4 regions of the Paenibacillus sp. J5 genome follow, and region 2 is predicted to be linked to each of the others. Evidence: riboswitches for the same ligand, from Rfam matches in the RefSeq annotation. Region 2 holds a riboswitch; each other region holds the start of a gene.

Region 1 (7,554 bases), on a different contig from region 2:
CCACGATGCTTCAAAGGAGGGGCTTCAAGCGGTTTAAGCTTATCTTTATCGCTCGGATGCATGATGGTGTCGCTCCTTTATTTGGGATAGTTTCGTGCGTGCATGATGTAATCTGGACTTGACCGTGCCCTCGCTGACCTGAAGCACCTCGGCAATCTCCTTGAGAGACAGTTGGTTGTGCGCATACAGGATCATGGCCTCGCGGTTTTTGGGCGGAAGCTGCAGCACCATATCCCACATCTCGCTGGTGGCCTCGGTCTGCAGCGCTTCCTGCTCGGCGGACAATCCGGTCTTCGAATCGCTTGCGAAGTAATCCACGAGCGTAATTCTGCGGAAGTAGGCAGAGCGCTTATAGTCCAGCACCGTATTGCGGGTAATCGTAAGCAGCCATGTTTTGATGGAGGCCTCGCTGCGGAAGGTGAAGAGGTTTTTGAATACCTTGATAAATACCTCCTGTGTAATATCGTCGGCAACCTCCCATTTGCGGGTCATGCTGTAGGCGTAGTTCCAGACATCCTTGCCGTAGGCGGTCATCAGCTCGTTAAGAATCTCGGTCTTGTCTTCACTATCGTTCAGCGCTTTTAAGTAATCAAATTGGGTATCGGAACTCAACACGGCCACCTCTATCTATAGACGATGTATTCGTCTTCTCGGTTCAATTATGAAGAATGAAATGGAGCGTACCTCTGGCAATGCCGCTTGCCCCTGTACTGATTATAGGCTAACAGGCAGCAAATTCAAAATAAGGAAGGAGGCGTTCCATCCATCTTCGAGAGGCGCCAAGCTACTGAAGCATGAAGCGGTATACCTCCATGGCGCGCGCCCGAGATGCCTTCAAGTCAACGATTGCATCGGGCCTGGGAAGATGAATCTCACGGTCAGACAAGTGGCCAAGCTCGGGCAGCCAGCGGCGGATGTAGTGGCCATGCGGGTCATGGGCGGCAGATTGAGAGCTTGGGTTCATAATGCGGAAGTAGGGAGCCGCATCGTAGCCAAGGGAGGAGCTCCACAGCCAGCCCCCGCGGTTGAGGATATGGTCGTAATCCGACAACTGCAAGCGGAAATACTGTTCCCCAAGTGTAAAGGGACAGAGCAGGTTCTTCGTCAGAAACATCGCCGTCACCATGCGGAGACGATTAGGCATCTCGCCCGTCTGATTTAGCTGCGCCATAGCGGCATCGATGATCGGGATGCCTGTCCTGCCTTGCGACCAGGCAGCAAAGTGCGTCTCCTGCAGTGCGGAGAAGTCATACTGCTGCTCTATTGTGAAAAATCGCTCATTATGAATCGCCTGATACAGATAAAAATCACGCCATGCCAATTGGCGAATCCACGCTTCTCCGCCAGGCTGCAGAGACGCTGCCTCATAGGCCTCGCGGACGGAGAGAGCCCCGCTGTTCACATAGCGGGAGATGCCGCTAGTGCCTGGCTCGGCGAAGGCATCCCGGCTCTGGTCATAGCGATGCAGCCGCTCGTGGATGAAGCTCTGCAGAGCCTGTGCTCCGCTGCATACTGTCCGGCCGCCTGCCATGACGCGCTGCCTGGCTGCAGAGCAGGCAGCCTGAATGGGAGCGGGCAAGCCGAAGGCCTCCAGCACACTGGCCTCCAGCTCAGCAACCGTATGCAACTGCTTCACCGTGATGCGCGCTCGCCCCGGATAATGCTGCTGCATGAAGCTGCTCCACTTGCGGTAAAAGGGAGTGAACACCTTGTATGGCTCGCTGCGTCCCGCATAGTCCTGCAACTGAGACAGTGGCGCAAGCGGCAGGTCATCCAGAAAAACAGCGGGAATCGAACGGATGGTTGCCGCCTGCGTCAGGGCGGCATCCCGTTGCCTGGCGTAGGGTGTATAGTCAGCATGTGCGACGAGGCCTTGAACAGGGTAAGCATCCATTACGGCAGCGGCGACTGCGCTTGGCTGTCCCCAGAGTAGGTGCAGTGTCTGTCCCGCCTGGGCATAGGCATGCTCCAGCAGGACGGCGTGCTCCAGAAACTGCTGCCCACTATGTGCCACCAGCCGCTCGGCGGTGAGCAATTGCGGGTCGAGGATGAGCAGATGAATGCCGGGAAGTCCGCGGCGATGAAGAGCGTCGAAGGCGCGCAGATCGTAGGTTCGCAGATCCTTGCGGTGGATAAATACATACATGAGCGTTGCTCCTCCTGGTTAAGATGGTGCCTGATGGCTGCAGGCGCGGTGAGAGCGGGCAGCCGCGATATAGCTAACCGCCTATAGGGTGCGTTCGCACACAAAAAGAAAACCGCAAAGCCTGAGGCTGCTGCGGTTTCAATATAAACAATGCAAAGAATTAGTCCGTATCTCCGCTGGTGTCAAGCACTTCATCCGAAGGCTCGTCAGCATATTTTTCAAACGTATCAGTGTCCATCACGCGGCGCGCGGTCACGTAACGCTTGACATAGTAGGATTCGCTCAGCTTGCTGATGGTTACACCTTTGCTGGACGAGGAGTGGGCGAACTTGCCGTCTCCTACATAAATTCCTACATGGGAAATGCCTTTTCCGCTTGTGTTGAAGAATACGAGGTCGCCAGCTCTCAGATCATCCTTGTCCACTTTCTTCCCGATCTGAGCTTGGGAGGACGAGGAACGTGGCAGATCAAGCTTGAACTGTTTGAACACATACGAAGTAAAGCCGGAGCAGTCGAACCCTTTGGTTGTCGTGCCGCCGTACTTGTAAGGTGTACCGATCAGTTCGTCAATCGCATCATCCATCTTGGAGTTTGCAAATGCGGAGCCTGCCGAGAAGGACATAAGGACGAGCAGAGCTAGCAGGGACAGAACGGCTTTCTTCAAAACAAAAAAACTCCTTCCGATGCCTGCGAGGTTAGCTGTGGGGTTCGGTCGAAGGCTCCCTATGATACCCTCAGGCCAGCGCTCTATCTTCTCTTGCTGGTCGGGATCAATTCACCCAGAGTGGTTCCCCCGCTCCCTGACCGGTTCATCAGGGATTCGGCAATGTGTTAGTCGGCGGGGCGGGCTGCAAGGCAACATTGCGCTGCGGCTCGCCCACGCCAGGCGTGCAGAGGTACAGATGACTGATGTGAATGAAGAACGGACCATCTGCACTTATGTACTCGCTATGTATTCGCTTCAATCGCCACTTTTCCTGCTTTGTTCACACAATGTTCACATTTTTCCTGCAACTTATTGCGGCTATTTGACGTATTATGCCGCCAGCAATCAGTGATTTGGCATCATCGTGGTTGATTCGCCCGCCGCGCGAAATTTGTCGAATCGCGCTGCTCTGTCACCCTCCGGGAGAATGCAAAAAAGTTGGATGAAAAACGATCGTTTTTCATCCAACTTATTCATTTGCGATCGGTTAGACATCCGTCCTTCTTAACGTGTTACTCGCTGTGCTGACGGCTCTGCCACGCCTGATATTGGGAAGCCATCGTCCACACCTTGAGCAGCGACCGAATCAGATAGAAGGCCTGGTGAAGGATTAAGGCGAGCAGGCCCGCCCAGATCATCGATACAGCGGAGGCAACCAGCGACAGCAGCAGGCTTACTCCCAGCAGAGCAAGCGAGATAGCTGCCAGTGGCAGCAGCGACTGCAGGGCGGAGGTTATCGATGCGCTCCAGCCTCTGCGGGCGACGATGCCGAACTGCGCGGCGCGGAACAGCAGATGGAGCAACCCGCCCCACAAGAGCCAGCCGCATAGATAGGGCAGAGCGTTCAGCAGCAGTTGTTCGCCAGAGCCGCTCGTATGCAGCAGTCGGGAGGCGACCGGCAGCAGCCACCATACCGGGGCAAGCAGCAACGCCATCTCCGCGGCATAGAGCGCCATCATGGGCTTCCAGACTCGGCGGATGCCCCGAAGAAAGTGCGTGCCCCGGTCATCGCATGTATGGTGCAGCGAGTAGGCGAGCCCGGCCTGAATGAATGGTGTGAGCAGCATACGCGCGGCCAGCAGCCCGACCAGCATCCATAGATAGGGCTCGATGATCTCGGTCTTGGTTAGTTGGAACTGCGCCTCCAGCAGAAACAGACGGACGGAGCTGTTGTCCGACATCGAGTCCGGGTACCGCTTGAGCAGGGGGATGACTACAGATTGTACAGCGCGGTAGAGGAAGAAGCCCCACAGCAACTGATACAGGAACAGCATAATAATGACAGGGAAATGCTTCAGCGACAGTCTCCAGCCTTGCAGCAAATGCTGTTTCATCTCTCTCACCTCACCAGCTCAAGGAGCCTAGCAGCCCCTCGATCACTTTGACGATGCCCAGATTCCAGCGGGTGCTCGAAGACTCCAGCACCTCGGACTTCAGGAAATTATTGATACGCTTATTGTCCAAGACCATCGTGTGCTGCGGGTCAACGACAGCGAAGGCGAGCGGCGCGGTATGCAGCAGCTTGAATTGAATGTGGCTACTTGCGCCATCCCAGGCCTTCGAGAGCGCCGTCCCGTCCTTGAACTGGAATAGAATAGGGATTTCTCCGTAATCGCCGCCGTTTTTGCGAATGACGACGATGGATTCATACATGTCAGTGCGCTGCTGCTCGGCAGGCCGTACCTCGATCGATTCCACCGAGAAATCTGCGGTCAGGCTGCCATAGACGTATTGGCGGAAATAATCATCCCATTTCTTGCGTGTAACCTGTTCAAGGGTTTTCTGAAAGTCGGCTGTAGACGGGTGCTTGAATTTGTATTTTTGAAAATAGGTTCGCATTATTTTGCGCATCGTCTTCTCGCCAACCTGCTTCTCTATATCGACCAGCACCAGCTTGGCTCGCATGTATACATTTTCCGCATAATGCTCATGATCGCGGTAGGACCATGAGAGCAGCTTGAGCGGGGCCGGATGGGTCAGGTAGCTGGCCTCGACCAAATGCTGTGGGGCAACGCCATATTCACTCTCCATGACCTTATCCTCGGAGTAGGAGGTCAAGCCTTCATCCAGCCATGCCTCTTCGAATTCATTGGTGGCCACCATCCCATACCAGTACTGATGGCCGATCTCATGAACAATCACCCGCTCCAGCTCATAGCCGGGGTTGTCGGTGTCGGCCTCAAAGGCGGTGACGAGCGTCGGATACTCCATACCGCCAGCGCCGTTGCCTCCCTTGGGGGGGACGACGATCGACAGGGTGGAGTACGGGTATTCGCCATACCACTGGGCATACTTGGCCAGCGCCGACTTGGCGGCATGCAGGTAGCGGTCCTTGAGATTCTCGTGCAGCGGGTCGAGATAGAGCTTGATTCGGACGCCAGGTACGCCCGGAGCAGAATACGGCTCCTCGGCATAGATGAAGTCCGGCGAGGCCGCCCAGGCAAAGTCATGCACATCATCTGCATAGAATTGGTAGGTTTTGGTCTTCCCGTCATCGGTCGCCGGCTGACTGGGAAATCCGGTGGCGGCCACGGTATAACCGGAAGGCACACTAATCTTGACGTTATAGATGCCAAAATCGCTATAAAACTCCGAATTGCCGTGATACTGATGAATATTCCAACCCTCTTGAGCGCGTCCGCGCGTACCGGCTGTCTCGAATTTGGCTAGCTTGGGGAACCATTGACCAGCCATAATGAAGTCGCCCGCATAGCCCATACGGGCAAAGACCTGCGGGAGCTTCACCTGAAAGCCAAGGCTCAGCGTAATGGAGGCGCCTGGAGGCACTGGCTCCGGCAGCCGCAGCTTCGCCAGGGTACGATCCTGCTCATTGCCATCGTCGGGCTGTACATAGTGAAGGCGGGGGAGCAGGCTCTCGCCCTCGGTCGTCGTCAGCGATTCCAGCTTCATGAAGCCATAGCTGCCAGCGGTTGCCTTGTCCTGCCGCAGCTTGCCGCCCGACTCGCGCATGAAGGTCGTTCGTGGAGATTCAAAGGCATTCGGATACAGATGGAAATACAGCTCGGACACCTCCCGCTTGCCCGGATTCGTCCAGGTGACGGTCTGCTGCCCATGCAGCAGCTTCTCATCGTTGTGCAAATGCACATTAATATGATACTCTGCAACGCGAGTGCTCAGCGGCTCCGGCTTGGGCGGGGGCACGGGCTGCTCGGTAACCGTGGCTTCAGCCATACGGGAGGCAGGTGGGGCAGGCTCCGGCTTGGCTGCGGCCGGGAGAAGCTCAGGCTTCGGGTGGAGCATGGTGCTGTCGGCAAGGCTTGAGGCGGGCGGGGCTGCGGGCGCGAAGGCATACGTATAGGCAGACTGCCAGGCGTCGCCAAACCCCTGCTGGAGTGAAGCTCCGATGAGTATGGCCATCAGGATGGCGGCTACTATTCCTTTGGTTCGGCGTGGGATCATTCGTCTATTACCTCCCGTTGACAAGCATCTACAGCATGTATATGTTGGCTTTTCACGGAATATTAGCTAAAATGGAATTATTGTGAGGACAGCCTGCGGCCTGGACATTCAGGAACCGCAGTGGCATATACAATGCAAGGGGAAGGGTGTGTCTGTTATGACGGAGCAAGGCAACCAGCCGGAGAAGAAGGAGAAGAAGTCACTGGCGCTCAATGTCGTCAGCAAGAAGGAGCATAAGGGCTTTGGCGCAGGCTCGATCGATCTGAATTCGGTATCCTGCATTATAATAGATGGCGATGAAGCTTACATCGATATTGGCGCGATGCATGCGAAGAGCAAGGTGGAGCGCGGCATCAAGTTCAGCACCAACCGTGAGGACGTTCCGAATGGACGGCAGTGCTGGATCGTCTGGGTAGCTGTTGATCGTACAGAAGAAGGCTCCTACTATGCCGGTGCGACTGCATGCGAGATGTGGATTGATTCCGAGGCGCGCCGCGGCTGGAAGATTCTCGCTGATCATGTCAATCGTCTCGACTATGCGATCAAGCGTCGCATTCTCGTGGATAACCTCGGCGATAAGGAGCAGGGACTGCTGCGTGATCTGCTGATGAAGCATAACGAGGAGTGGTGGAGCCGCTCTGCAGCGCTCCAGGAGGCGCTCGGGGGCTGATCAGCGTCATCATCTGCCAGATACGGCGGATGCACCGGGCTGAACACAGGTGATAGGACAGGCATAGCCGTGATAGCTGCCAGATGGCGGCGATCACGGCTTGTTTGACAGAAAGAGCAGACCCTGAGATGGCGTGCAGTCACCGCTCGTCGCACACCGGGTTGACATAGCGGCTGGGAATATGCAACTATTATTCATACCAACGGTCGGTATGAATGGGAGTGACGAGATGGCACGAAACAAGTTTCCGGAGCAGACGCTGGAGCACATCTTGGATGTGTCGGCAAGGCTATTTACGGAGAAGGGGTACGAGAAGACGAGTATACAGGATATTATCGCCGCGCTCGGCATGTCCAAGGGAGCGATCTACCATCACTTCAAGTCGAAGGAGGACTTGCTGGCGGCGGTCATGCAGCGGCAATTTGATGCTTCGGCGGCGCTGCTGGAGCAGCTTGTGCGCGAGCTTCAGGCTCCGACAGCACGTGAACGTATGGTGTTGCTGCTGGAGGGTCTGCTGGCCGACGACAAGACGCATGCGCTGGATGCGGTATTGGGCGCGCAGATTCATCAGCCTTCATTTGTTGTGTCCGGGATGAAGCAAGGCGTGATGCA
Region 2 (7,554 bases):
CGCCGAGCAGCACGAGCACCAGGGAAGGCACAAACAGGGCATCCCCCTGCAGCGAGCCAAGCTGAGCGATGATCTCGCGGACGCTGAACGTGCCAGCCATCACATACAGCAGCACAAACCCGGCGAACATCGCCAGACCGCCAAATACCGTAATCAGCAGCGACTTCTGCGCTCCATAGCGGGATCGGTCGCGGTGATGCCAGAAGCCGATCAGCAGAAAGGAAGCGATACTCGTCAGCTCCCAAAATCCGTAGAGAATCATCAAATTATCAGACAGCACCACACCTAACATCGCACCCATAAATAACAGCAAATACGAATAAAAGGAATGAACATCCTCCTTGTTGCGATCCATATAAAAGATAGAGTACAACGTAACCAGCGCGCCGATTCCGCTGATGAGCAGCGAAAAAAGTAGGGACAGCCCATCAAGATAAACAGCAAACGAAATGTCGATGAAGGGCAGCCATGGTATAGAAGCTGTAGTCGGCGCACTCTGAACCGATGCTATTTGTGAACAAAAATAGACAAATAGCAACAGCGGTATTGGGAATACGAGCCAACCGGCATGAGGAAGTGTCCGCCATTTTCGCGTCAATAAGACACACGCCGAGCCCGCGAGCGGCAGTAGAATAGATAAGTGCAGCAAAGACAAGTCCAATCCTCCTCTTGGATAAGTAATATTATCCATTATTGTTGATTAAAGGTACAAAAATACACAAAAAGAGCCCGCTTGTGGCAGGCTCCTCCATGAATTACGTATTGAATTATGATCGAGTTGTTCAAGCTTGTCCAAATGTACTAAAACCATCCTTATCAGTATAACGAGTCGGGCGCAGCTTGTAAAGAGCAGACAGGTATAGCCCTCGACCAAACGTGGCATCCTTGTAGTAAGCATTAGGAGGGATTCTCTATGCCAGACCACCAACTCATCAGCAGTCTGTTGCTTTTGGTAGGGATTTACGCAGGAGGGGGTCATGCTGAACCCCGTCAGTCGCAAGTTATAGCTGAGGGCTTCTCCAACCCGGGCATCTATAGCGAGCCCCAGCAGTTGGCCGCACAACCCCGGAAGGAGACGGAGCCTGACAGACGACCGTTCGCGCCAAGAGAATATGTGCGAATCATTAAGCCGCCACGCTAACGGTCATCCGATTAGCCCTGATCTCCAATAAGGAAGATAAAACGAGCTTGAGGCAGAAAACATAAATGCAGATCAATTAAGTTCACTTACATCGCCTTTTTCGGGCCAATACTGCTCTTTCAGGAGATTTACTTTTTCACGCAAGTGGCGTAATATAAGTGGCGACACGTCAACGCATATATGACGCTTAATCTTCCTTCAGGGAGAGCGGGGGAACCAACGAAGCTTAGTGCTTCAGGGGTGAATCTATTCGCTTGGTTCAAGAATAGACGGGCACTCTCATGCCCGAATCCGACAGCTAACCTCGTAAGCGGATGAGAGAGATGATCTTCCGGTTGTTTGCGATGCTGCAAGCCGGGAGCAGTTCTCTGCTCTCAGGCTTTTTTGCGTTGCCGGGCGAAGATTACAATTGATTGGCAGGAGATCAAAACGAGATGACAAATGAAAAAATTATGGTGTGTGTGCATTGCCATTCCAACGGGCATCAATTAATTGAACGCGGCCACGAGCTGTCCGAGCTGCTGCAGAGCAAGCCGCTGCATGTGCTGAGTATCGTGGATGCTGCGTATGATGAGCTGCATGCGGACAAACAATATTATTTGGAGCAATGGAAGAACAAATGCGAGGAGCTGGGCGCGGAGCTCACCGTCATTACGAAGCCAAACGCCAAGGCATGTGAGCTGGTTGCCTCTACAGCCAAAAATCTCGGTATTACCCAACTGGTCATCGGGCAACCCGTCCAGTCCCGCTGGCAGATGCTGACCCGAAGCTCATTCGTTCAGGAGCTGCTTCGCTGTGTTGAAGATGTGGATCTGCACATCGTCTCTTCAGAGCGAGTACAGGAGGCGGCTCATTATTCAGGTGCGCTGCGCCAGCATAATGGCATTTCTTAGTGCTCCAACAGGAGATACAAAATTTAGCTTTATTTCATAATGAACAGGAGCAGCCGCTCATCCAGCTTCCGGCTGCTCCTGGACTTTCCTCATGACATTTCCCTTTATACTGGTGACATATATCGTCCAGAGCTGAGCTCAAGCTCGGTGATCTGACCGGCGCGCTGAGACAGGAATTTTACGATCTGGCCTTCGGAACCCCACCATTCAATTCCGATCACCATCCCTTCGGCTGTGCGTGCTGCCAGCAGCACAGAGAACATGTCAGGCGTGACCTCCCCACCGTCGTCTACTCTCCATGTGCTGTTCTCATCATATGTGGCCGGGTAATCCATGAACATTAACTGTCCATTCGTTTCTATGGCCAAGCTAGCCAGCATGCTGTCCTGTTCGCGTTCGAATTGAATCAGATACAAGGATTGGCCTTCATCAATGGTGGCCAGCTTCCATGCCTGCTGCACCTTGCGTGACTTGGCAGCTTCGATCTGCTGCACCTTCTCCTGCTCTGCAGCCTGATCGGTCAATGGCTGTACGTTCAACACAGCAGATTGGGGCAATGCCTTTCCGTCCAGCAGCAGGTACGTAGCATTGGGCACAGCCTCCCCGTCCTCCACTTCAAACAATTCCCCCGCCCGATGCTTGAGATTATTGGCCGTTTGTCGACCATTATCTTGATCATCCCTCTGCTGAGTACCGACGTGCTTGACGGATAGACGCTGTCCTCCCTCACCGATGGCCAGCGTAATCGTGGCCGGGTTGACCGCCTCCATCGTAGGGTCCGGCTCTACGAGCAGCAATCGTCCTGTCTCGTCCGCATAGCCGAATGAAGCTACCTGTTGCAGCTCTTCCTCCGATAGGACGTCATCCTCCTGCTCTAATTCATCTGACGACGCGGTATCGGGCTCCGTTAAACCGCCGCCTTCTGCTGAAGGGGAGGGCGTTCCCTGCTCATTGGCAATTGGTACCGTGCCTCCCCCAGTGTCAATGGATTCGGTCTTTGGCTCGTTTGTGCAGCCTGCAAGGACAAGCGTCAATAGGCATACGAGAAGCCATTTCTTCATCACTACATCTCCTATCGTAATTAAATATATGTACCAACTTGGCAGTATCATAATTGACTGCCCTTAAGTTCTATTCATGTAGACGAACGGGGAGGGTGCGAGGTTTCCGCCAAGCATAAACTTGTTGACAGGACAAACAGCGCACACGAGCATCAAAGAAATATGCTTCCTTGATTTGATGCCGTCTGCGCTTGATTCGCTGCTCCTATAGCTGGCTGTTGTTAGAACAACTTGCTTACCTGTTGCTTCACATCGATCAAAATCTGCTTCAATGCCTCTTCTCCTGCCGATGGCACACTTCCATACAACAGATGACCCACTGACTCGATGCCCGTAAAGGCAAAAATACCTGTAGTCGAAGTAAGCTTTAATGCCTCCGTCATGCCACTCTGATCATAATATTCTTTTGGTGTGCCATAAGCCTGCCTGTCCGTTGTAATTGTCTACATAAATCTCGCGATTAGTTCTTTCAACCTTTCTTCAGCGCAGCCATCGCCAAAGATCGTTATGGTTCCTGTGTCCGATTGTGTACGGATCAGTCTTCCCATCCCCTGCTTGAGCCTTAGTGACATATATGGAAAATCCACCTGTTCAAACGGATCGTCCGCTTCTTGCCGAAGGGCGGCAAATACAGCATCATGGGGCGGGAATGGCAGCGACCAAACCATGACATGCGACAAGGACGGCCCTGGAATATCCAGCCCCTCCCAGAGGGTGACGGCACATAATACACTCTGTACATCCTGTTGGAATTCATGAATGAGATGGCTGATCTCGGCTGTCCCTTCGAACCATATGTTCCGTGCCGTCCGTAGCGGTGAATCGCGAAGCGCCTGTCTGAACTGCCCCAGCTCCTCAAAAGACGGGAACAAGAGCAAGGCTCCGCCTCCATCCTCCGCTTCCAGCCGCTGATACACCTTATCCAGCTTATGCTCCAGGGATGCTTGCTGAACAAGCTCAATCTGCACCTGTTCCTTATAGTTGTATGGAGAGGATACCGAAAATGAAAGATAATTAGTTACACCAAGTCCTTGCGCAATATAGTCAAATGAGCCGTTCACCGACATGGTCGCTGAGGAGAACACAATCGGCATCGGCTTGGCAAACACCTTCTCATGCAACACCTCTTTGACCAGCTTGGGCATAATGACCAGTGTCAGCCCATCCTCGCCATCCGTCAGCCACACAATCAACTGTTCCGGCCGCTGGAACAAGGACAGCGCAACCCCGATCATCTCCATATGCTCTTCAACAATCTTCAGTTGATAGCCATCCAACGAGAACAAGCCGCTCTCAAGCGCCACTTCCTCCTCAATCTGCGCAATCCGTTCTCTGAATTCGGCAACGGCTCGCAGCAAGCGCTCATGGAGCAATACCTCCCGCCGATCAGAGCCGGGAACAACGCGGCTATACTGACCCAGCAAGTCAAATAGCGCTTCGCTGCATGTAATCGAGTCCTCTATAGCCTGGGCAAGCTGCTCCCGTACCTCGCCTTCGAGCAGCCTTACAATAATCTGTTCATACACCTGGTGCTTGAGTTTATACGTCAACGCTTTCTGAGAAGCCGTCTCCAGCAGATGCCCCTCGTCAAACACAACAGCGCTGTGCTCGGGCAATAACGGCAGTTGTCCTTCTCGCTTGCGGCTGTCATAGGTCCATACATGCTCCATATAGAAATCATGCGAGCAAATAATGAGATCCGTTGCCTTGCGATAGTGGTCGCGGGAGATGCTCTGCCCGCATCGATGGCGCTGGGGACAGATGAGGCAATCCTGGAAGATGTCCCATGAAATTCGGCTCCACTCCTGGTCATCCAGCTCCGGGTATTGCTGCCTGCTGCCATACGGAGTGAAGGTCTGCAAAGCAGCCGGCTTGTGAACGAAGTCAGGAAGACCGGTATAGATGGGAAGATAACGTCCTGCGGCAGCATCCTCTCCCTGGAGCTGCGCATCCAGCTTGTTCAAGCACACATATTGGTGGGGGGACTTGGCGAGCCGGGCATCCACCTGCAATTCAAGATAGCGGGCCAGCTTGGCAATGTCTCCCTCCGGCTTCACCAACTGCTCAATTAGCGATTCATCCGCGCAGGCAATAACCGCTGGCTTCCCAGTATATCTGGCGTAGAGCACAGCGTATAGCAAATAGACCAATGTCTTGCCCGTCCCGACACCCGCCTCGGCAAATATCGTCTGTTTGTTGCTGAAGGCCTGCTCTAGTTGAAATGCCATATAGATTTGCTCGTCACGAATATCAAAGCCCGCCTCAGGCAATCGTTCATAAAATACATCTGCAATCCAGTCGCTTGCTTGCTGGACAAACGGCTGACTTGGATCATAAGAGAAAGGATAGTTGTTCAATCTGGCTGTGCCTCCAAGCTTTTATACGTCATTCCTGTCCATTATACAGCACAGCAACTCTCTTGTCTCTGGTGGAGGAGGGCTTCCCTCATCAGCTATTGAATCCCCGCGCGAAAAAGCCGAATACGGATCACAAGAAAATTTTGCTCCGCTTGTGATCCGTACTCGGCTGCTTGGGACGGCGCTGTCGCGCCGATTATTTGAAGAAGGACACTACAATGAATTCATCTCACGCACAAATTGAATATAGTCGGTGGTGACAACCGACAGACCCTCCCTGCTGAGCAGAGCCATCACTTGCCCTCGATGATAGCTGCCATGAAGCGCAACATGAGTTAATATATCCCCGACCTTCGTAACAAACGGCTCGCCTTTGGTATTCGTGTAAGAGCAGTCCGCTCCCAGATTTATAAGATCCAGCTTCTCGAGATAGCTGACATAGCCCACACGATTGCATTCAAGCAGACTGGAGCATTCCTCGAGCGACAGCTCAGGCCATAACTCCACCCCATCTTGCTTCTCCCCTTGAAGGCGAGCCAGCCAGATCTGCTCGGCGCTAAGTAGATGTGCAAACAGCTTGAGCGCCTGATCTGCGCCAGGCGCAGCACGCAGCGCTTCCAACACACGACGATCCGCCCATTCCAGATGGTGAAACATACGTAGAACCTGTTCCATGGTCTGTATCCCCCTATCTGTTACACTCCCCGCTACTTTGTATTCCGCTTCCTGACAACTTCTGGAGCAAGACATACGGCTTAGCTATGGGATACCTGTTATTATACGCCTGGACGTTCACAATGTCAGCCATCAAATTGAACTCCATCTGTATTGAATGCTGCCGCTCTCACTGCCGCCAAGCCTATAGCAGAGAGAGCAGCATCTGACCCATCCGTGACAATGCCACCTGCTGCTGGGCAGCGCCTAGCTCGAAGGCTGCCTTGGGCATGCCATAGACTACTGAGGAAGCCTCATCCTGAGCCAGTGTCACTGCCCCTCGGCGTCGCATGGCGAGCAATCCCCTGGCACCGTCATAGCCCATCCCCGTCAATATAATACCAGCGCTGCGCTTGCCCACCTCTTTGGCAACCGATTGAAACAGCACATCCACCGAAGGGCAATGCCCATTCACCTTGTCACCGCGAAAGCAGCGCACCTTGTAGCCGCTGGCACTGGAGACTAGCTCCATATGATGGTCTCCTGGCGCAATCAATACATCCCCAGGCGCTACCCGATCCCCGTCCGCTGCCTCGCGGACATGCAGGGGCAAGGATTGATCCAGCCGCTGAGCGAACATCTTGGAGAAGACGGGGGGGATATGCTGCACGATCACGATGCCCGGCATTCCGGCAGGCAAGCTGCGCAGCAGTGCAGCAATGGCCTCCGTTCCTCCTGTCGAGGCGCCGATTGCAATTATATCCGTACTGGATTGAGACGGATCAAAGTCAGCCCCCTTGGAAGGAGCAGCGGGACCTAGAGGGTCCACCTTGGCTCGCGAGCCCGCAGCCCCCTTGATCGTGCGGATGAGCTGCAGAATAAACCGTTCCACCTTAGGAGCCGAGCCCATATCCGGCTTAGGCACGAAATCAACCGCTCCAGCCTTCAGCGCATCCAGCACGGCCTCGCTCACCGAGCTGACAACGATGATCGGCAACTGGTATTGCGGCAGCAACTGACGAATGAAGGCAATGCCATTCATGCGAGGCATCTGCACATCACACAGCATCACATCCGGTCGATGCCGCGCTATCTCTTCGGACGCCTCATAGGGATCAGATGCGGTGGCCACGACATGAATGGCAGTATCTGAGCTGATCCCCCTGCAGATGACTTCGCGGAATAACAGCGAATCCTCAACGATAAGCACCTTGATGGCTCTTGAGCGCATTACCCCAATAGGGTCCCCTCCTTGCGGTAGACAGAAGGAATCATATAGCGGAAGCCAGACAATCGCCTGTCGATGGTCTCGGAATGGCCGATGAACAGATAACCGCCAGGCTCCAGGCTGTCATAGAAACGACGCAGCAGCCTCAGCTTCGTCGCCTCATCAAAATAGATCATGACATTGCGACAAAAAATAAAATGAAACCGCGCCTTGAACGGGA
Region 3 (7,554 bases), on a different contig from region 2:
CCATGCCGCTGATGGTTCCGCTAATCACTTCCGGCAGATTGATCGTATCCTTGAACGGCGTATAGCTCGCCTTGATCGCCACATAGACCGGATCGAGTGCATGGATCAGGATACGGCCAGGCGAGCTGGCAAAGTTCGCTCCCGCATGCAGCAATGCCTCGTAATGGGATTGACAGGCACCTGCAATCACGATGAGTCCATCCATGCTTTTCTCATAATCCCGGGCAACCTGCACGGCATTAACAAAATTTTGGGAGTTTTTGTAGCCGCCCAGGCTGTAATATCCGCTCTGCGGGTTGCGATGCTTCAATACGCCGTCATGACCGGTAATGACGATAATGTCCGGCTTCACCTGCGGCAGCAGACGATGAACCATCTCCGCCATACGCGATTCATGCACATAGATGCCATGCGCAGGCACGCGCATCGTCGAATAGAGCTGCATGCTCTTCTTCATATAATTGGCATCGCCATCGAGATGCAGCACCACACCTGGCACCTCAAAATAGGAGGGCTGTCCCGGCTGGCTCTGACGGTCAATCCAGCTCATCTGCTGATGAAGCTGCTGCTGCTGTATCCGGTCTGTTGTCTGGGCTTCCTTAATGCGAACCTGCTTGGATGCATCCGTCAGTTCAGGGTGGGTTACAATCGACAAATCCTTCATCGGGGCGTCCGCCAGCAGACGGTAATCCGCCCCCCTCAATATCGCGGACGCATTACGAACAGCTTCGATACGGAACAACACATCGCCGCCGTAGGAATGGCGCACGACCAGATCGCCTGGCTTCATGAATAGATCACCTCTTCGTCTATCCTATGGGCAAATAGCCGGATTGGTGATCTTAAATATTAATTGATCTGTGCAACAAGACCGCTCTCCAGCAGCGCCTCGCTGATGCGCGCGAACTCCTCCAGACTCAACGTCTCGCCGCGGCGTCCAGGGTCCACTCCGCAGCCGTTGAGTAATTGCTGGAGCGCCTCGCGATGCTCCTTGCCCACGAGCGCGCCCAGATTATTGCTGAGCGTCTTGCGACGCTGCGCAAAGCTCCCCTGCACGACGCGGAAGAAGAACGCTTCGTCACTGACCTGTACGGGCGGCGCGCTGCGCAGCGACAGCTTGATGACAGCCGAGTCTACGTTGGGCTGCGGGATGAATACCGTATGCGGCACCGTACAGACAAGCTCCGGCTCGCAATAATATTGCACCGCCACGCTGAGACTCCCATAGGTCTTGCCTCCTGGCCGTGCGGCCATCCGCTCGGCCACCTCCTTCTGAATCATCACCACGATATGCTCAAGCGGCAGCCGCTCCTCAAGCAGCTTCATCAGGATCGGCGTCGTCACATAATACGGGAGGTTGGCGACTACGCTGACCCCCGTCGTATCTGCATAGCGCCGCTCCATCAGCGCCCGCAGATCCAGCTTCAGCACATCGCCATGGACGACCTCCACATGAGATTGGCCCTCCAGCACCTCCGAGAGAATCGGAATCAGACGGTTATCAATCTCGACCGCTGTCACTACCTTGGCCGCATCGGCCAGCTTCTGGGTCAACGCGCCGATGCCAGGCCCGATCTCCAGCGCCCCCTTGGTCTTGTCCAATTCAGCAGCCGCCACGATTTTATCGAGAATATTTTGATCGATCAAGAAGTTTTGCCCCAGACTCTTCTTGAACGAGAATCCGTGCCTTGCAATAATCTCCTTCGTCCGCTTCGGTGTAGCCACCTGAAGCGCAGCATCCTGTCCCACCTGCTTGCTCATCCCTGTCTCCCCTTAATCCTGTTCTGATTGCCCCAGCGTCTCCTCCATCTGTGCCAGCGCAGCGCCAAATTCCTCTGCCGAGATGCGGAACATGGTGCATCGCTTGAAGAACTGCTTGCCGTTGGCATATCCGATGCCAAGCAGATTGCCCATCAGCAGCCTTCTGCGCGCCGCATCCGGGTGAACGAGCAGACCGGCGTCCACCAGATCACTCCACTCGATCTGCGGCGTGGACGGCTGCATCTGCTCCGTATATTCTGTCCGAACATTGCTGAGCGCACGCACGATTGCCTCAGGCGAGGCGTTCTCCACGCCAATATCCCCTTTGTACAGCGCCTCCTCCTGCGCGAGAAAGGCGTGCTTGCAGCCTGGTACCCGGGCCGCTACGATCTTGCGGATACGCTCTCCGGCATGGTCGGGATCGGTGAAGATAATGATCCCCCGCCGCTCCATAGCCAGCTCGATTCGACGCAGCACAGCCTCCCCGATCGCAGAGCCGCCCGTTTCGATCGTATCGGCTTCGACCGCTCGTTTTATCGCAATCGTATCATCCTTGCCCTCTACAACGATAACTTCCTTAATCATTTGAACCTTCCCTCTGTCCGTCTAAGCTTTAATTATCAATCAAAAAAAGAAGAGGCATCGCCTCTTCTTATCATGACATATTTGCATCGAAATTACGATATGATTAGAGCACAGTCAATAAAAAGTCTTGCAGAGCTTGAGGCACCGCCGGTATTAACTCGATTTGGGCTTGTTAGGGCCAATCACATACACGGTATGCCCTTTTTTGCGACCGAACTTCTTCACATGGGACTCACTATCGAAGTAAACATCGATCTTGTTGCCCTTAATAGCTCCTCCGGTATCCTCTGCCCGGCGGAAGCCCACCCCTTCGATGTATACCCACCAGCCCATGGGAATGACATCAGGATCGACAGCAATCGTCTGTCCCTCCTGCACCGTCGCTCCCGAGGCTGTAATGCCATACAGCGGGTGGCTCTCATCCTTGCCCGTCGAAGCTACACCCGCCGAATAAGCGGTCAGTGTTACACTCTTGAGCACCTTCTTCGCCTTGAAGGTAACGCCTGACTTGGTTACGGTCTGCGCTGCGCCAGTACCTGCGTCCGCGGAAGCAACCATAACCTCCGGCTTCTTCTTCGTGCCGATGGCGATGATCTGATCAACGCTCTTCGACTCGATGGTCTTCGTAACCAGCTTCTCTGATACGAGCTGACCATCCTCATAGACCTTCTCGTATTGTTCCACGAGCAGACCTTCCTTGCCGGCCTGTACGACCTTCTCCTTGCCTTCCTCGAGCGTCGGATCATTCTTCTTCACCACTTCGAACGGCACCGACTGCTCTGTCTTGGCAACCTGTTTATCTACACGAACGATCGATACGGTCTCATTAGCCTCTAGCTCTTCTGTCAAGGCAGGCATGATCTTATCGTCGTCTGAAAGCGAAATATTCAAATCCTCGATCGCCGCTTTCACGGTTCTTTCTGTGGTGTAGAATGTCTTCGTTGTACCGTCTGCCCTAACCGTCACCGGTATAGCCTGGTCAATTACAATCCGGGCCCCGTCCTTGATGTCCGCATCAAGCGGCATCGAGATTTTGTCGTGTTCCCCGACTGTAATAGCTTGTTCATCCAACAGGCGCTGCAGGACCCACTGTTTCGTCGAAACAACGGTTTCTTGTCCATTGACTACGAGCGATACGCTCTTGTAAGCCGTACCGTACAGCAACACCAGTAACATGAAAGTCATAGCGATTGAGATAATAGCACTTAGAACAATCAAACGCAAATTTTCATGCTTCCATCGCAATGCGAAAGACATGCTGGATGATCGTTTATCATGGGTATCCTTGAGTTGGAACATGCCCACTTCCTCGGTCCTCCTTCATAGCCCCGCCGTCAACTGTTACGCATGATCTCAAATGACGCGACTATTGTAGATTAGCGTGCAAGCACGCATTCCTAGTAGCTCGCCGATTCCCCACCTCCATGATTAACCCTATGTCGCCCTCTGAATAGATATTCAAAAATAAAAAGAAGCCCGCGACAGAGGATCTGTTTCGTGGCTTCCAGGCAAGTTGTATTCACCATGGATTGTGGGCACGAGGTTGATCTCTCTCTTACATGCTGACGAGGTTAGCTGACGGGTTCGGGCAAGAGAGTCGCCCTATCGGTTCGAACCGGATGCGAAGGTTTCCGGACACGTACCAAATTCACCCCTGAACAACAATGGTTCCCCCGCTTCCTTTGCACGATTTCGGACACGCCGTAAGACCGAACAAAGGAATTAAGCAAAATTGGAAATCCAATACATATTCAAGCTCTGAGAAAAATCATACCCTCTTTCGTGGCCCATTGTAAAGATCATTAAAAATGCGATTTAAACGAATTTTCAGGAAAAACTCGCAATATTAATGCAAATTCACCGAACAAATTGAGTTTTATCACCCCATAGGTCTTTATTTCTCAGATTCTTTTCTATTTTTGAGGTAGACGAAAACAAAGCTCTGCATTTCGGGTCGTAATTTTAGCAATCTCTTCCAAAGTTATCCCTTTAATTTCTGCTGCGGCCTCCGCCACCATACGTACATAAGCCGATTCATTGCGCTTGCCGCGGTACGGATGAGGGGCGAGATAAGGAGCGTCTGTCTCAATCAATATACGATCGATTGGAACCCTTTCCATGACCTCTTTGGGTACCCTTGCATTCTTGAATGTCACCGGTCCGCCGAAGGAAATATAGAAGTTCATATCCAGACATAATTTGGCTGTTTCCCAGCTTCCAGAGAAGCAGTGCATGACCCCTCCGACCTCATCCGCGCGCTCCTCCTTCAGGATGCGCACAATGTCTTCATGGGCATCGCGATTATGAATAACGATTGGTTTATTTACCTCCTTTGCCAATCTTATCTGCTCTCTAAATACACGATGCTGCACGTCCTTTGGGGACGTATCCCAGTGATAATCCAATCCAATTTCACCAATTGCTACTACTTTCGGATGACTCGATAGCTCTCGAATCCAGTCCAAATCCTGGGGCTGCATATCAATACTGTCAACTGGATGCCATCCGACAATCGCATAGATCGAATCATGGGCTTCTGCTAGAGATATTGTCGAAGGGATGGTCTCCCGGTTAAATCCAACATTTAATATTCGCTCCACTCCGGCTTCTTTGGCTCGTTGCAGGACGAGCTCACGATCATTGTCGAAACGGGCGGAATCCAGATGCGCATGTGTATCAATCAACAAAGTTAAAACCCCTTTTCTTCTATAAATACAAGCTATACACCGAACAACTCGCGAATGGAGGGACGGAGCTTGTTCGCATGGGCACGTAGCAGATCGTCCGGGTAATATAGGTGATATTTTCCAAGATGAAGCCCTGTAATAGACCGAATAATGTCAGACTTCCCCGATATTTCAGACAATTGATGATTCATACCCAAGAGCAGGATAGGCGGCTTCTCCTCCCCCTCTGCCTTGCCAGGCTGGTACACATCGTAGGGCAGATCGAACGGGAAGTCAATCTCCAGATGATACTCCGGCCGCAATCCGGCAGCGGCAAAATCACAGCGAATCTCATGCCACAATGCTTCATCCTCTTGATCCATGGTTATATATTTATACAATCGCCGATGAAGGAAACGAAGGCATAGATCGGACAGCAGATGATCTGCCTCCTCCGTCCACTGTATGAATGCCGTCTGCGCCATCGCCTCGTCCAACAGGAAATAATCCTGTAGTGACAGCTCGTCCATGAGCAGCCGCTGCATGGGACGCGGCAGATAGGTGAAGCGATAGCCTTCGTGGTACAGCTCCTTCGCCCGCCTGAATATTTGACGCAATATAATCTCAGAGCTGCGAGTGACCGGATGGAAGTACACCTGCCAGTACATCTGGTACCGGGACATCAAATAATCTTCAACAGCATGCATGCCGCTTTCCTTCACGACGATCTTCCCTTGATGAGGCCGCAGCACACGCAAGATGCGCTCCAGATCGAACGTGCCGTAGTTGACCCCGGTAAAATAAGCATCCCGCAGCAAATAATCCATTCGATCCGCATCCATCTGGCTGGATACGAGACTGATGACGATTGGCTTGTCATAGGTCTTGCGGATGACAGCGGCCACCCGCTCGGGGAGATCCTCCGACACACGCCGCAGCACGCGATTGACCTCCGTATCCTCCAGCAGGAATCGACATGTCCAGCCCTCATGGTGCAGATCGAAGACCTGCTCAATGGAATGGGAGAAAGGGCCATGTCCCAGATCATGGAGCAGTGCTGCACAGAGGGATACGTACTTTTCCTCGCGCGGCCAATCGGCATACCCGTTGCGTTCAAATTGTGAAATGATCTTGCGGGTAATCTCATATACACCCAGCGAATGGGAGAAACGGCTGTGCTCCGCGCCATGAAATGTAAGGTAGGAGGTGCCGAGCTGTCGGATGCGCCGCAGCCGCTGGAACTCCTTCGTGTTGATCAAATCCCAGATCAGCTCGTCCTGCACGTAGATATATTTGTGTACGGGATCTTTGAATACTTTCTCTTCGGGTAGCTGATGCTCCTGTGTCATTCTTGTCACCTCTCTAGTCGCGCAAGCATAGGCCTGGCATATTAAACCATCTGTCTGTATCATGTTGGATTTTCAGTCAAAATGCAAGCTTAAGCCTTATTTCTCAAGCTTCCACTATTTCCCTATATTCGTAGCTGTAAAAAATTTGTACAATACAAGATGTCACATGTCGACAATTACAGTAGATACTCGGCTTTATTTCGACAATGTATAATGCATTATGTCGAATAGTGTCGAGCTTTCATTTCCATCTGTTATCGCTAATTCTGCCCATATATTTCGTGAATTTCGTTATATTTATAGTAACATTAGTAGATTTTAACACATTTTCGGGATAAAATTTGGGTTGACTATTATGGGAAAGGTTGGTATTATAGATAACAGAAAACGTAGTTTTTTGTCGAATAATGACGAAACCGTTTGGAAGGGGAAACGATAGATCATGATGAAATCAACGGGTATTGTCCGTAAGGTAGACGAACTGGGCCGGGTAGTTATTCCAATCGAGCTTCGCCGTACATTGGGGATAGGTGAGAAGGACGCACTGGAGATTTATGTAGACGGCGAGCGCATCATGCTGAAAAAGTATGAGCCTGCATGTATCTTCTGTGGCAATGCAGAGAATGTTACCTACTTCAAAGGAAAAATAGTTTGTCATGAATGTTTAGCAGAATTGCCTACACCTGTGACAAATTAAAAAAAATAAGTTATAATAAAAAAATCAACATTGTTAATTCTAACCTTTTTATACTCCTTGTTGCCTTCCTGTGCTAGAACCCGGCCAGGAAGGTCTTTTTTTGTGCGCCAGCAGCGTGACAATGACACGGGCGGCAAGGACAAGTAGGTATTCCTCCTGCTTGACCTTGCCGTCCGTTGTCCCATCAGGCCGCTGCGCACGGCGTACACTCGTTACGTACACTCGTCCCATTCCTAATGCTGCGTTTCCGTATCATCCTCTTTAATCATAATCTGATTATAGATGTCCCGCTTGCTTAGCCCTCTATCCTTACCGACCTGCTTCATCGCTTCCTTGCGGCTTTGGCCCGGGGCCTGCTCCATATAGTGATGGACATGCTGTTCGATCGTCATATCCGACCACCATGCCGCCCCCTGCTCGCCAGTCGCTGCCGCATCGCTGTCCGCTCCCTCGACCACGAGGCAATATTCCCCCAGGGGCGGGTGCTCCTCCAGCC
Region 4 (7,554 bases), 290 kb from region 2:
TCGCAGTTGATCTGAAGACACATAGCGAAACCCCCGTTCACGGCTGATCGCCATAAACGGGGGTTTCGTATGTCTGCCCTAATGTCTACTTGCAGAAGCAAGCAGCTCCTGCTTGCGTTCCTCCAGCTCAGAAGGCGTCATCTTCGGGCAGGTGAAGCATTTGCGGCCGTTCTCTCTTGCGTAGTACATGCAGCAGGAGGAACGAATCATCCACTTCTCCTCCGGGTTCGCAGGATTGTCGATGTAGCGTGGCTTGTGAACAAATGGGTGTCTGCGGCGACCGAACACCTCTGGCGACACCCGATTCAGAATCAGATCATAGATTCGCTCGAAGCGCGCCTGCGCCTGAGCATCCTGGACTTGCATGAAGAACAACTTCTTCAGATACGTATACTGACCGCTGAACTGGTTCCAGATCATGGCGCTCTTGACTCCTGCTGCCTCGGCTATCCCTTCAACCAGCGGTACCATAACCTCCTGAATATACTTTGTAACCTCCTGTTCCACGAACGCCTCCATCGCCTCCGGTTCCTCCGGCAGCTCTTGTCCAGATGGCCGATGAACAACATAGCGAAGATTAGCATGATCATCTCCATAGCGTTCGAGTTGAAGGGTCAGATTATTCATTGATAGATCCGGCAGGCGGTTGCTCTGCGCCATCATTATTATCGATGCGGCGAACAAGTAATACACGCTTAACCCGGCAAAGGAAGCCGGCAGTACGAGCCCGTCAGCACGGACAGCAGCACCGGCCTGCTCCAGCATCGTTCTGGCTTGCTCATGATCCAGCAGCATGGCTGCCGGTAATTCCGCGAGGGGCTCAGCAGCACCTGTAGGCGATATATTTAAGTTTTGCTCAATCAGCGTCCAATCCAATCCTTCATTCATCGATGTCCCCCCTCATGCCAGCAGCTTCAAGCTCAGCACGAATCCCCGGTCGACATGTTCAACCGGGTACTGGCTTGGGCTGGCATAGCTTCGTTTCGCGCCGAAACGAATTCGAGCGCAAGCAATCCTTTCCATCTGCTCGCTTAATGATAACGATTATTAATTTCGTTGTCAATAGTCTGCCTCTTTACGTAAAGAAGCGGATCACACGCTGCATGAACTGCCTCGCTGCCTGCCCCATATAACGATCTGAACGATGGATAATCTCCAGCTTCCGACAAGGCGTCTCCTCAATTATGGGAACACAGTGCAACGCAGGATCGCCCATCTGAACGATAAGCGGCCAAGGCTGGATGGTCGCCCCCTGGTTCGCCTTGACGAGACTAAGCACCGAGGTTGCCGAGGTCGTCTCCATCTGTGTGTTGAGCAAGAAGCCGCGTCGACGTGTATATTGCTCGACAATGTCACGACCGATATACCCTTGCGGATACATAATCGTTGGTAGTGTCCTCAGCTCCTCCAGCATAATCGGCTGCTGTCTGCCATACAGCGGATGGCCCTCAGAGACGACCAGCACATAGTCCTCCCTGCATAGCGGGATGCTTACGAGCCTCTCATCCGGCTCTCCCTCCAGGCTGATTCCCAGATCGACCTCATTGTCCAGCACCTGCTGCACAATCTCGACTGAGGCGATCACCTGGAGCTTGATGGTCGGATATTCCCTGTGATATGTCGTCAGCAGCTCGGTAATCCGATAGTCCAGATCGGACGGCAGCACAGCGATTCGCAACACACCGCGCTGCATCTGCCGCAGCTCTGCAATGGCCTCCTGCGCATTCTGAAGGTTGCGCTCAATCTGGGTACTGTATAGCAGCAGCAGCTTGCCTGCCTCTGTCAGGGCAATCCTTTTGCCTAGCCGATCAAACAGCGGGATGTTCAGCTCATCCTCCAATGCTCGTATCTGCTGGCTTAGCGTCGGCTGGGAGATGCCGATCTTGTCCGCGGCCTTCGTGAAGTGCATCTCCTCGCATACAGCCATAAAGTAACGGAGCTGGCGAATTTCCAAGCTCATCCCCTCCGAATCATTGATTGTATCTATGATAATAATAGAAATAATCATATTGATCAATCATATTCTTCCCTATACACTTGAAGATGCTACAGTATCCATCGCACAGCCAGTGTTGTGCGGATAAACGGATGCGATGCAATACATCATATGGAGATGAGACAGCCATGCGTTTTCTATTTTTGCTAACCGCCTTATTCCTTGCTTCACTGAATCTTCGTCCGGCCATTTCATCTGTCTCGCCGCTGCTCGAAACGATCCGCGAGTCGCTTGGCATGAGTGGAGCACTCGCCAGCCTGCTGACCTCGCTTCCTGTACTGTGCATGGGCTTTTTCGCCCCTGCAGCCGTAAAGCTCAGCTCCCGCTTCGGCTTGGAGCGGACGGTAGCCTGCTGCCTGCTGCTCATCGGCGGCGCTACCGCGGCGAGATTCGTCGCCTCCACGGGCTGGATGCTGCTGCTAACCGCTCTTGTCGCCGGGATCGGCATCGCGATTACAGGACCGCTGCTATCCGGCTTCGTCAAGCGCCATTTTGACAATCCCACCGCTATCGTCGGTGTCTATTCAATGTCACTGGTCATCGGAGCGGGACTCGGCGCCGCGCTGGCTGTGCCGCTGCAATCCGCCCTCAATGATTCCTGGCAGGCATCCGCTGCCTCCTGGTCGGTGCTCGCCTTCGCCGCTCTTCTATTCTGGTGGCGGCCGATCAAGCCGAAGCAGCGGGTAGCTGGCTCGGATGAGCCCGCTGTGCAGACGACGCCGCAAGCCAAGCGTGCCGGACTGCCGCTGCGCAGCAAGCGCGCCTGGCTGCTGACGGGCTTCTTCGGGCTGATGGCTGTCATCTTCTATTCGATGACGGCATGGCTCGCACCGATCGTGGAGGAGATGGGCGCCAGCAGGCAGACAGCCGGCTCGGTGCTGACGCTATTCACCGTGGTGCAGATTCCGATGAGCCTGCTCATGCCACTCCTCATCAGCCGCTATCAGCGCCGTGGCGTATGGCTCGTTGCCTGCTCGCTCCTGGAGCTGATCGGTCTGCTGCTTCTGCTGCTGCACGCATCGCCATGGCTGATTGCCATCGTGCTGGGGCTAGGTGCTGGAGGACTGTTCCCGATCGCTCTGATGCTGCCGATCGATGAGGCGGCCGATGCGGAGGAAGCAAGCTCACTGTCTGCCATGACCCAATCTGGCGGCTACATGATTGCCTCACTCGGGCCGCTGTTTGTCGGCGTGATGCACGACAGATTCGGAGGCTATACGTCTGCCATCTATGGTCTGGCAATCCTGGTCATCGTGATGATTGTGATTCAGCTTCGAATTGGCAGCAAGCAGCCAGAGAAGCATCGCAGCACACAACAAGCATAGCAGCAGCAAGCGCAAAAGCTGGCGAGATTGCAACCAAATGCAAGCGCGCCAGCGGCGCTCCCCCGTTGTAACCGATTTCTTCGCATTAAATTCGCTTTTTCAGCCGTTTTCACCCCTTCCCGAACCTTTACAGTTATTGCTCACAAGGCGTATCATTCATCTCGTAACATATATTGCAAGAACGCTGAGTCCTGCAATCATGCAGGAGCGGGGGAACCGAACAGGCAAGCGATGCGAGCGCGATTGAGGAAACGCTCTGCATTCATGCCTATGGGGTGAATCGTCAGGCGCAAGCCGTGGCGTAGGGCTGCCTCCTCAGGCCCGAATCCGTCAGCTAACCCCGTAAGCGTCAAGAGAGGAAGAAATACCGATGGTTACTCAATTGAAACGGCTGTTTATCGGACGACCGATGAAAAGCAGCGCCCTGGCCAATGAAAAGCTCGGCAAGCTGAAGGCGCTGGCCGTCCTCTCGTCCGATGCCCTGTCTTCGGTCGCTTACGGCACGGAGCAGATTCTGCTCGTGCTGCTGCTGGCTGGAACTGCCGCACTCTGGTACTCGCTGCCGATCGCTGTCGCAGTGCTTGGGCTGCTGCTGATTCTCATCCTGTCTTACCGCCAGACGATCGCCGCTTATCCGACTGGAGGCGGTGCGTATATCGTTGCCAAAGACAATCTGGGCACGGCAACTGGCCTGCTCGCGGGCGGCTCGCTGCTCGTCGATTACATCTTGACTGTCGCCGTGAGCTCGTCAGCGGGGACCGATGCGATCGTCTCCGCCTTTCCCGCGCTGCATGATGACCGAGTGGGGATCGCGCTGATCATGATCGGATTTCTTACCATCATGAATCTGCGCGGTGTAACAGAATCTGCCAGCGTGCTGGCTATCCCTGTCTACCTGTTCGTCATCGCCATCTTCGCCCTCCTTGTGACCGGAGCGATTCGTTTTCTAAGTGGGGATATGCACTCAGCATCATCTGGAGCTGGAGCTGCGCTGCATGGCGTCACACTCTTCCTGCTGCTGAAGGCGTTCAGCTCGGGCTGCTCGGCTCTGACCGGCGTCGAAGCGATGTCCAATGCGGTGCCGCATTTTCGCGAGCCTGCGCCCCGCAACGCATCGACCACTCTCGTTATGATGGGCGTGCTGCTGGGTGCGATGTTTATGGGGATCACGCTGCTCGCCTACGGCTACGGCATTGTCCCCAATGCCAAATCTACGGTCGTCTCGCAGATCGCAGAGGCGGTGCTTGGGCGCAATATCTTCTATTATATGATTCAGGGCGTGACGGCCCTTATCTTGTTTATGGCTGCCAATACCGCCTATTCTGCCTTCCCGCTCCTGGCCTACATGCTGGCCAAGGATAAATATATGCCGCGGGCATTCACAGTGCGCGGCGACCGACTCGGGTTCTCGAACGGCATCGTGTTCCTGGGCGTCCTGTCCGCCGCACTCATCCTCGCGTTTGGAGGAGAGACAGAGGGCTTGATCCCGCTCTATGCCGTCGGCGTATTCATTCCATTCACCCTGTCACAGCTCGGGATGATCGTAAGATGGCTTCGCCTGAAGCCGGCTGGCTGGGTACCCAAGCTGATCATGAATACGATCGGGATGCTGACGACCTTGTTCATTACGCTCATCTTCATCTTCACCAAGTGGAGCCAGGTTTGGGTCGTGTTTGTGTTCTTGCCGCTTGTCATCCTGTTGTTCTATCGTATTCACCAGCACTACAGCAACATAGCCGAGGAGCTACGCATCGAGCCTGAGAAGGAGAAGCCGTATATAGCCAAGGGAACGATCATTGTTCCTGTTGCCGGCATTACGCGGGTTGTCATGCATTCGCTCAGCTATGCCCGTTCGTTAAGCGATCAGGTGGTCGCCGTCTATGTCGGCTTTAGTGATGAGGAGCTTGAGGCGATGGAACGCAAATGGGAGCAATGGAATCCCGGCGTCAGACTCGTCGTTATCCGCTCCAGCTACCGGAGCGTCATTCGCCCGCTGCTCAAGTTTATTCACACGGTGGAAGCCAAATCGCCGGAGCATGGCCCCGTGACTGTGCTGATTCCACAATTCATTACGCGCAGTTGGTGGCATGCCATGCTCCATAATCAGACCAGCCTGCTCCTGCGGGCGCAACTGTTCCGGCAGCAGGATATTGTGGTCACGACGGTGCCCTATCATTTGAAGCGGTAGCGGCGCGGCCACGTTCATTGCTGATCCTCCATGCTTCGGGCGCAGCCTGGCTTAGCTTTCCGGCTCATGGAACGCTACCCAGGCTTGCCCTGCACAGGGAGAAGAATGCGCCTCTCCTTCCTAATTACACTGAAGCTTAGAATTCATTCCCTATTTTGAGAACGTATTCAATTAGTGCAAATGATGTTGTGTTTTTACATAGACATCCTTGTCGCTCAATTTTATGATGGAAGAGTCCGCAGTGATTCCCGAGGTTCAACGGCAATGGAACCCAACATGAATATGAGGAGAAGAGGGATGCTATGAGTCGATTTATATTATCCGCTTTCGCAGATGAGATCGATACCGATCTGAACACTCAGATGGATGTATTGGAACAGCACGGCATCAAGCATATTGAAATGCGCGGGGTGGGCGGCAGGCTGATTGTAGACTACACATTAGACGAAGCCAGAGAAATTAAGCGCGCTCTGGATGCAAGAGGCTTCAGGCTATCCGCCTTAGGCTCCCCTACAGGCAAGATTGGCATCACGGACGAATTCGGGCCTCATCTTGAACAGTTCAAGCATACTGTAGAGCTCGCAAGGCTGCTGGAGTGCCGTTATATCCGTATGTTCAGCTTTTATATTCCCAAGGGAGAGGCCCCGGAAGACTATCGTGATGAGGTGATCGCTCGCTGGAGCCAATTCGTCCAGGCGGCAGCGGGCAGTGGATTGGTGCTGCTGCATGAGAATGAGCATGGCATCTACGGCGACACCCCCGAACGCTGTCTTGATCTTGTGCAATCACTGCAGAGCGATCAGGTGCAGCTCATCTTCGACTTCGCCAACTTCGTCCAATGCGGCGTCGTCAATTACCCTGACGCGTATGAGCTGCTGGAGAAGCATATTGCCTATATCCATGTTAAGGACGCCCTGCGCACGAACGGCTCCGTCGTGCCAGCCGGGGACGGCGACGGCCATGTCAGAGAAATATTGCAGCGACTATCCGCAAGCGGTTACGATGGCTTCCTGTCCCTGGAGCCGCATCTGTGGTCCTATTCGGATTTCTCCAGATTGGAAGCGGATTCTCCAGGGTACGCGCTGCCAGAGGGATCTGCCAAGCGGTTCGCTGTGGCTGTACACGCGATCAAGAAGCTGCTAAGCGAAATACAGGATGAGCATCACCGGGAGGAGGCTTGAATATGAACCATGTACGAATCGGTATCATCGGCATCGGCAGCATGGGCTCCGCTCATGCCAGAGAGCTCATGGCGGGCAAGGTGGCTCATGCCGAGCTGACCGCTGTATGCGATGTGCGTCCTGAGAGACTGGAATGGGCGCAGCAGCATCTGGGGGAGCACATCGCGCGATTCGATCAGCCTGGGGAGCTGCTCCGCTCGGGGACTGTGGATGCCGTATTAATCGCCACGCCGCATTATGATCACCCGACGCTGGCAATCGAAGCTCTCCAGCAAGGTCTTCATACGTTGATTGAGAAGCCGGCAGGCGTCTACACCAAGGCAGTAGCCGAGATGAATGCGGTCGCTCTGAAGAGTGGCAAAGTATTCGCCATTATGTACAATCAGCGCACCAATCCGCTGTACCGCAAGCTCAAGGACTTGATTGACTCAGGAGAGCTTGGCGAGTTGAAGCGTTCGATCTGGATTATTACGAATTGGTACCGGCCACAGAGCTATTATGATTCCGGTAGCTGGCGCGCCACCTGGGCTGGAGAAGGCGGCGGCGTGCTGCTCAACCAGGATCCGCATCAGCTCGATCTGTGGCAATGGATGTGCGGGATGCCCAAGCGGGTGCGGGCCTTCATGTCTTTTGGCAAATATCGCAATATTGAGGTGGAGGACGACGTTACAGCGTATGTGGAATATGACAATGGCGCCACCGGACTGTTCGTCACGACAACAGGCGAAGCGCCAGGCACGAACCGGCTGGAGGTCACCGGGGATCGCGGCAAAATTGTCATCGAGGACAACAAGCTCACCTTCTGGAGACTCCGTGTGCCCGAGAGCCAATTCAACCGGGAATTCAAAGGCGGATTCGGCAGCC

The links. Region 2 has a riboswitch for cyclic di-AMP ahead of ACY1JZ_RS02990 (adenine nucleotide alpha hydrolase family protein). Riboswitches for the same ligand answer to the same signal wherever they lie in the genome.
Region 1: it holds a riboswitch for cyclic di-AMP, as region 2 does, so the genes downstream of both, ACY1JZ_RS19595 (C40 family peptidase) here and ACY1JZ_RS02990 (adenine nucleotide alpha hydrolase family protein) in region 2, are expected to answer to the same signal.
Region 3: it holds a riboswitch for cyclic di-AMP, as region 2 does, so the genes downstream of both, ACY1JZ_RS25315 (resuscitation-promoting factor) here and ACY1JZ_RS02990 (adenine nucleotide alpha hydrolase family protein) in region 2, are expected to answer to the same signal.
Region 4: it holds a riboswitch for cyclic di-AMP, as region 2 does, so the genes downstream of both, kimA (potassium transporter KimA) here and ACY1JZ_RS02990 (adenine nucleotide alpha hydrolase family protein) in region 2, are expected to answer to the same signal.

The regions. Positions count from the first base shown of each region.
Region 1 is NZ_JBUEDD010000011.1:55,426-62,979, reverse strand. It holds gene ACY1JZ_RS19605 (RNA polymerase sigma factor) at 46-612, opposite strand; gene ACY1JZ_RS19600 (cryptochrome/photolyase family protein) at 785-2,146, opposite strand; gene ACY1JZ_RS19595 (C40 family peptidase) at 2,307-2,810, opposite strand; cyclic di-AMP (ydaO/yuaA leader) riboswitch at 2,816-2,982, opposite strand; gene ACY1JZ_RS19590 (hypothetical protein) at 2,959-3,111, opposite strand; gene ACY1JZ_RS19585 (hypothetical protein) at 3,365-4,186, opposite strand; gene ACY1JZ_RS19580 (M1 family metallopeptidase) at 4,197-6,272, opposite strand; gene ACY1JZ_RS19575 (YwhD family protein) at 6,430-6,942, shown strand; gene ACY1JZ_RS19570 (TetR/AcrR family transcriptional regulator) at 7,172-7,554, shown strand, end outside.
Region 2 is NZ_JBUEDD010000002.1:50,870-58,423, reverse strand. It holds gene ACY1JZ_RS03000 (Na+/H+ antiporter subunit A) at 1-655, opposite strand, end outside; gene ACY1JZ_RS02995 (hypothetical protein) at 914-1,141, shown strand; cyclic di-AMP (ydaO/yuaA leader) riboswitch at 1,316-1,469, shown strand; gene ACY1JZ_RS02990 (adenine nucleotide alpha hydrolase family protein) at 1,576-2,034, shown strand; gene ACY1JZ_RS02985 (hypothetical protein) at 2,139-3,095, opposite strand; gene ACY1JZ_RS02980 (hypothetical protein) at 3,317-3,478, opposite strand; gene ACY1JZ_RS02975 (ATP-dependent DNA helicase) at 3,539-5,452, opposite strand; gene ACY1JZ_RS02970 (DinB family protein) at 5,666-6,127, opposite strand; gene ACY1JZ_RS02965 (protein-glutamate methylesterase/protein-glutamine glutaminase) at 6,312-7,337, opposite strand; gene ACY1JZ_RS02960 (CheR family methyltransferase) at 7,337-7,554, opposite strand, start outside.
Region 3 is NZ_JBUEDD010000019.1:53,769-61,322, forward strand. It holds gene yabG (sporulation peptidase YabG) at 1-790, opposite strand, end outside; gene rsmA (16S rRNA (adenine(1518)-N(6)/adenine(1519)-N(6))-dimethyltransferase RsmA) at 850-1,761, opposite strand; gene rnmV (ribonuclease M5) at 1,774-2,346, opposite strand; gene ACY1JZ_RS25315 (resuscitation-promoting factor) at 2,500-3,651, opposite strand; cyclic di-AMP (ydaO/yuaA leader) riboswitch at 3,892-4,055, opposite strand; gene ACY1JZ_RS25320 (TatD family hydrolase) at 4,260-5,033, opposite strand; gene ACY1JZ_RS25325 (HD domain-containing protein) at 5,066-6,361, opposite strand; gene ACY1JZ_RS25330 (AbrB/MazE/SpoVT family DNA-binding domain-containing protein) at 6,804-7,058, shown strand; gene rsmI (16S rRNA (cytidine(1402)-2'-O)-methyltransferase) at 7,292-7,554, opposite strand, start outside.
Region 4 is NZ_JBUEDD010000002.1:343,406-350,959, forward strand. It holds gene ACY1JZ_RS04050 (MFS transporter) at 1-10, shown strand, start outside; gene ACY1JZ_RS04055 ((2Fe-2S)-binding protein) at 79-888, opposite strand; gene ACY1JZ_RS04060 (LysR family transcriptional regulator) at 1,076-2,008, opposite strand; gene ACY1JZ_RS04065 (MFS transporter) at 2,125-3,321, shown strand; cyclic di-AMP (ydaO/yuaA leader) riboswitch at 3,494-3,684, shown strand; gene kimA (potassium transporter KimA) at 3,692-5,509, shown strand; gene ACY1JZ_RS04075 (sugar phosphate isomerase/epimerase family protein) at 5,812-6,690, shown strand; gene ACY1JZ_RS04080 (Gfo/Idh/MocA family protein) at 6,693-7,554, shown strand, end outside.